Regions from separate parts of the Chungangia koreensis genome, predicted to be linked through region 1. Evidence: predicted binding sites of a transcription regulator. Region 1 holds the regulator's gene; the other holds the start of a gene.
What was found. Region 1 encodes HrcA, which represses chaperone genes, less so after heat shock. Its sites were predicted from a motif close to TTAGCACTCNNNNNNNNNGAGTGCTAA; they were not measured.

Region 1 (3,429 bases):
GCTACACAAGAATTTGTTGTTCCAAGGTCAATACCAATAATTTTAGACATTATAAATTCCTCCTAATTCAATCGGTTTACTCGTTAACTTTAACCATCGTCGGTCTTAGAATGCGATCCTTTAACATATACCCTTTTTGGAGTTCTGCTAATACGATCCCGGCTGGTTTCGCTTCATCCTTTTCCTGCATGACAGCTTGGTGGAAGTTAGGATCGAATTCTTTGCCTTCCGCTTCAATTGCAGACAATCCCTCTTCTTCAACTGCTGCTACAAGAGAACGGTATACCATATCCATCCCTTTCAAGATAGATATCCCTTCATCAGTTTTCGGTTCCACTTGCAATGCACGTTCGAAGTTATCGAGGACCGGTAGAATATTTGTCAATATTTTTTGAGCTCGGTATTTTTCAGCCGATTCCCGGTCAAGATTGCTTCGGCGTTTAAAGTTTTCAAAGTCAGCACGTGCCCTTAACCCTCGTGCTTCCTCTTCTTCGAGTTTGTTTTTCAGTTCCTCGATCTGTTTTCGGAGCTCGCTTGTTTCATCTTCTGGCTGCTGAACTTCTGTTTCATTGTTGAGTTCAACCGTCTCATCAGAAGCTGCTTCCTCTAAAGAAGCCGTTTCCACTTTTTGCAGATTTTGCTCCAATTCATCTTTTTTCTCAGTCAAAATATGAATCCTCCTTTAATGCCGGTCAGCCAATAATAGGCGGGTGAGTTCTTTGGAGAGACTTCCGCTAAGTAGATCCAATATGGATACTACCCTACGGTAATCCATTCGTTTCGGTCCAACAATCGCAATGGAACCGCTCTGCTCATCCCCTACTCGATAAGAAGCAGTTATGACACTACAATCTCCCATGGCATCCAGTTTGTTTTCTGTGCCTATCTTGATCTTGATTCCTTTATTTCGCTCATGGAAGATTGAAGCGATTGCTTCAGATTCATCCAGTAGTCCCATAAAGTCTTTGATTTTTTGGACATCATGGAATTCTGGCTGATTGAACATGTTCATCTTACCACCATAAAACAATTTGTCTTCATGCTCAATCCAAACAACTTCCCTGAACGAAGAAAATAGTTCTCCATATCGGTTAATATGTTGTCTGAAGAGATGAACAGTCTCATTTTCAAGTTTTTTGTGAAGGTCATGCAAATATGTTCCGGTAAGTTTTTCATTCAGAATATTGACCATTTTTTCAAGATCTGACGGCGCAATATTTTCAGGAATCGAAAACAATCTATTCTCGACATGCCCTTCATCCGTTACAATGATCGCTACAGCAGATTCAGAATTGATGGGAACAATCGAAAATCGCTTAACCTTGTGTTTCCCGACGTCCGGCCCTAGTAAAATTGACGTGTAATTTGTCAATTCCGAAAGAATGGTCGCGGACCTTTTGATCAATTCTTCTGTTTCCGTCATTTTCTCCATGAAAATGGATTTGATCGTAAACAGATCTTCCTGCCTGATATTTTCCGGCTTTAATAGATGATCGACATAATAGCGATACCCTTTTTCAGACGGAATACGCCCTGAAGAAGTATGTGGTTTTTCAAGGAAACCGAGTTCCTCCAGATCAGCCATATCATTTCGAATAGTAGCCGGACTGAATGACAACTCTTTCTTCTTCGAAATCTGTCTGGATCCTACCGGTTGAGCAGATTGTATAAAATCATCAACAGTGACTTGCAATATGAGAATTTGCCGATTCGTCAACATGATCATCACTCCTGTTAGCACTCGTTGAATTTGAGTGCTAATACTATACTTAAATTATCAAAAAGCGGGGGCCATTGTCAATTAAATGGCTTACCCGCTAATCAGAAATTCTTGGAATACTTCGTTGCCTAAGTATTTCCCTTTTTGTGTTAGTTTAATTGAGTCGTCACACCACTCAAGAAGTCCTTGTTCAATCAAATTCTCTATTTTATCTCCAAAGATAGATAGCAAATCCAACCTGAATTTTTCTTTAAAGCGCTTTGAAGATACCCCTTCAATTTTTCGTAATCCTAAAAACAATTCTTCTTCAATTTTTTCTTTTGTCGGCACTTCATGAGATTGAAGAACTGGAAGCTGCCCTTCCTGCAACAGGTTAATATATCGTTTCAACGGACCGACATTTGAGTAGCGGGTACCATTTAAATAACCGTGAGCTCCGGCACCGATTCCTGCGTAGGAATCATTGTTCCAGTAAATCAGATTATGGAGTGATTCAGTTCCCGGTTGAGCGAAATTGCTTATTTCGTACTGCCATTTCCCCGCTTCCTCCATCCTCTTCATGAGTAAACCGTACATTTCTGCTTCCAGGTCTTCTCCTGGCAATCGAAGCTTACCTTTGTTCATAAGATTATAGAACACTGTTTTCGGTTCAATAATTAATGAATAAGCCGAGTAATGAGGCAAGTCCAATTTTAAGGCGATATCTAACGTTTCAACCCAATCTTCCATGGTTTGTCCTGGCAATCCATACATCAAATCGATACTTAGATTTTGGAATCCAATTTCTTTAGCTAATTCGATTGTCCGGTATGCATCTTCGTTACTATGTGTCCGCCCAATTTTTTTCAACAGTTCAGGATGAAAGGATTGGACCCCGATGCTAAGCCTGTTTACTCCGCCGTCTTTTAGAATCTGCATTTTCTCCAGTGTTAAATCGTCGGGGTTCGCTTCAGAAGTAAACTCAATCACTGTCGGAAGATCGAAATGCTGTTGAATAATCTCCATTAATCTTAAGAGCTGGGAAGGATTCAAAGCAGTTGGTGTTCCGCCGCCTAAAAAAATTGTTTTGGGGTTTCTGGTGATTGCACCAGATTGCATCAGAAGGATGATTTCAGTATTGAGTGCTTCAATGTATTCATCCACCGGCTGGTTCTTGATGAATACTTTGTTGAAATCACAGTAATGGCAAATTTGCTGACAAAACGGGATGTGAATATAAATGCCTTCTACCATGTTTACCTCCTCCTTTCATAAACATAAAGCTACAGTCCATCAACAAAAAAGAGGGCAAGGTGCCCCCTAATCATCATTTCTTATTTTGATCGTCCATTTTGAGAACAGCCATGAATGCTTCTTGTGGAACTTCAACTGATCCCACTTGCTTCATGCGCTTCTTCCCTTCTTTTTGCTTTTCTAAAAGTTTACGCTTACGGGAAATGTCGCCGCCATAACATTTAGCAAGTACGTTTTTTCCCATCGATTTAATCGTCGACCGGGCAACGATTTTCGTTCCGATCGCAGCCTGAACCGGTACTTCAAACTGCTGACGCGGTATGAGCTCTTTCAGTTTCTCAACAATCGCCTTTCCGCGCTCATAGCTGAAATCACGGTGAACGATGAAGCTTAACGCATCAATCTTCTCGTTGTTTAAAAGGATATCCATTTTCACTAACTTAGATGGCCTATAGCCGATTAATTCATAGTCAAAT
Region 2 (3,429 bases), on a different contig from region 1:
CTCCAATTGACGGAGAGGTGCAAAGATATCCATCATCTCCGCCCAAATTGTCAGGTCGGATTCAATGGTTGTTTGCTGTGCCATGTACCCGATTCTGATTCCTTTAGGGATGATCAGCTCTCCGCTATCATAGGACATCACGCCCGCAATGATTTTCAGTAATGTCGATTTGCCTGCCCCGTTGCGACCGACCAATCCCACACGATCGCGGTGCTGTACTTCCAGCTTGATATTGCTTAAAATCTCTTCCGCGGCAAATGATTTATATAATTGATTGACTTGAAGGACAATCATGAAAAACACCTCAATTCTACCCTTTCAGTTTACTGGATACGGCTATTACTGGCAACGGCCTGCCCTTTACAGAATAGGGCGAAAGATGTAAGATGGAAACGATTTAACGGAGCGGAGGGCTTAACGTGAAAGATGAACACATGAAAATTCCGCAGGCTACGACTAAGAGATTGTCTCTCTATTACCGCTTTCTTCAACACTTTGCTAATGCCGGAAAAGAGCGGGTATCATCGAAGGAACTGAGTGAAGCGATGAAAATCGATTCCGCCACTATTAGAAGGGATTTTTCATACTTTGGCGCACTTGGACGTAAGGGATACGGATATGACGTTCCATACTTGCTCCGTTTTTTCCGTGAAACGTTGGATCAGGATGTTGAAACAAATGTGGCCCTCGTCGGAGCGGGAAACTTAGGAAGTGCCTTTTTAAAGTACAATTTCCATAAAAACCACAATACGAAGATTGTCGTAGCGTTCGACAACCATGCCCCGATAGATGGTGAAATCATTAGCGGCATCCCAGTTTTCCATCCGGACCGAATGGAAGAATTACTCCCTAATTACGATGTGGAAATTGCTATTCTAACCGTCCCATCTCGGTCTGCACAAGAGATGGCTGATCGTCTTGCGGAGCTGGGTATTAAAGGAATCATGAATTTTACGCCTGTCCGAATTTCAGTTCGTGATGACGTACGCGTACATACAATAGACCTGTCAGTAGAATTGCAAACCCTCATTTATTTCATTAAGAATGATGGGAAAATAGAAGAATGAAAAAACAAGAATCTGGATTTTACAGATTCTTGTTTTTTTACATGCCCGTTTTTTGGAGTTGCTCCATGTATTCAATGAATTGTTGGATCTTATCTTGGTTAAGATTAATCAAGACAACGAATCCGTTCAATAGCATATGGGCAATAATGGAGGTAAGCAGCCTTTTTGTACGATGGTAAAGAAAGGCGAATATAAACCCGGAGACAGCATACAGTAATATGTGAGAGAAATCTATGTGGATAATGGCAAAGACAATAGCACTTACAGCAGCCGAAACGAAAAAGTTTGTCTTTTTCATGAGGGAAGCGAAAATGACACGTCTGAATATGAGTTCCTCTAAGATAGGCGCAAAGAACGCGATTGCGAATATGGCAACAGGCGCAACTTTGGCAATTTCTATCAGATTCATGGTATTCTGTGAGCCAGGGTCAATTCCGAACATTTGCTGCTCGATCATACCGGCGAGCATCTGTCCGAACAACACCAAGAAAAATCCTACAATCCCCCACACGATCACAAGCCAAGTCGGCGATTTAACTCCTTTGAATACATCAAAGAATTTTTTATCCTTCCATCCAAAAATTGCCACAATGATGACTGCAGCTAACATGCTAACAAAGATCCACCAACCAGATGCGAGTAACTCAGCTTTAGACTGATCCATACCGGAAGATGTAAAAAAGGCAAAGAGAAGTGGAGCAAAAAGCAATCCTGATAACTGCATTACGATATATGTAATGAGGATGTAAAGCGCTGTTCTTTTACTTTTCACAATCAGACCCCCAAAGAAGTATACTTACGATTTTAGAGGGTTTAGACCTGCATCGCAAAGGAAACGAAAACTTGGGCAATTTTAGTAGTTCAAACTTGCAAAAGAAAACCACTTTAATTATTATTATAAGTGTGTTAGCACTCTTTGTTGGAGAGTGCTAATAAATTGAAAAACAACTTTTTTCAGAGGAGGGTGTTTCACTTGTTGAAACCACTAGGCGATCGAATCGTTATCGAATTAATCGAAGCTGAAGAAAAAACTTCGAGCGGCATTGTACTTCCAGATTCCGCAAAAGAAAAACCACAGGAAGGTAAAGTAGTTGCTGTGGGAACTGGCCGCACTTTGGAAAATGGCCAACGTGTTGAATTGGAAGTCAAAGAAGGCGATAAGATTATCTTCTCGAAATATGCCGGTACAGAAGTGAAGTATGAAGGAAATGAATATTTAATTCTTCGCGAAAGCGACATCTTGGCCATTGTAGGCTAATACTCAATAAGGAAATTAGGAGGAGGATTACGAATGGCAAAAGAAATTAAATTTAACCAAGACGCACGTGGCTTAATGCTTCGTGGAGTAGATAAATTAGCGGACACTGTTAAAGTAACGCTTGGACCAAAAGGACGTAACGTCGTTCTTGAGAAAAAATTCGGTTCACCACTTATTACAAATGACGGTGTAACAATTGCGAAAGAAATTGAATTAGAAGACGCATTCGAAAACATGGGTGCAAAATTGGTAGCAGAAGTTGCTTCCAAAACAAATGATATCGCAGGTGACGGTACAACTACTGCAACGGTTCTTGCGCAAGCAATCATCCGTGAAGGTTTGAAAAACGTAACAGCTGGGGCTAACCCTGTCGGTATCCGTAAAGGAATCGAAAAAGCAGTTGCATCTGCAGTTGAAGGCTTACGTGAAATCTCCAATGAAATCAAAGGCAAAGAAGAAATCGCTCAAGTAGCATCTATTTCTTCCGGTGACGATGAAGTTGGATCTTTGATCGCTGAAGCAATGGAACGCGTTGGCAACGACGGCGTTATCACAATTGAAGAATCCAAAGGCTTCACGACTGAACTTGACGTTGTAGAAGGAATGCAATTCGACCGCGGATATGCTTCTCCATACATGGTAACGGACTCTGATAAGATGGAGGCTGTTTTGGATAACCCATTCATCTTGATCACTGACAAGAAGATTGCAAGCATCCAAGAAATCCTTCCTGTTCTTGAGCAAGTAGTACAACAAGGAAAACCATTATTGCTTGTGGCTGAAGATGTTGAAGGTGAAGCGTTGGCTACACTTGTCGTCAACAAACTACGTGGTACATTCAACGCAGTAGCTGTTAAAGCTCCTGGCTTCGGTGATCGCCGTAAAGCAATGCTTGAAGACATCGCTATCCTAACTGGTGGTGAAGTCATTACTGAAGACCTTGGTCTTGACCTTAAATCTGCGAACATCACACAATTGGGCCGCGCAGCGAAAGTCGTTGTTTCGAAAGACAACACAACAATCGTTGAAGGCAATGGCGACTCCGACAAGATCGCTGGCCGCGTGAACCAAATCCGTGCGCAACTGGAAGAAACAACTTCCGAG

Region 2: the regulator HrcA is predicted to act here: its motif matches at 1,974-2,000, upstream of groES (co-chaperone GroES).

The regions. Positions count from the first base shown of each region.
Region 1 is NZ_JBHSEC010000019.1:487,228-490,656, reverse strand. Features, by position in the region: gene dnaK (molecular chaperone DnaK) at 1-50, opposite strand, end outside; gene grpE (nucleotide exchange factor GrpE) at 77-667, opposite strand; gene hrcA (heat-inducible transcriptional repressor HrcA) at 683-1,720, opposite strand; gene hemW (radical SAM family heme chaperone HemW) at 1,811-2,953, opposite strand; gene lepA (translation elongation factor 4) at 3,027-3,429, opposite strand, start outside.
Region 2 is NZ_JBHSEC010000004.1:38,650-42,078, reverse strand. Features, by position in the region: gene ACFOZY_RS04325 (ABC-F family ATP-binding cassette domain-containing protein) at 1-294, opposite strand, end outside; gene ACFOZY_RS04320 (redox-sensing transcriptional repressor Rex) at 435-1,067, shown strand; gene ACFOZY_RS04315 (CPBP family intramembrane glutamic endopeptidase) at 1,105-1,839, opposite strand; gene groES (co-chaperone GroES) at 2,041-2,325, shown strand; gene groL (chaperonin GroEL) at 2,359-3,429, shown strand, end outside.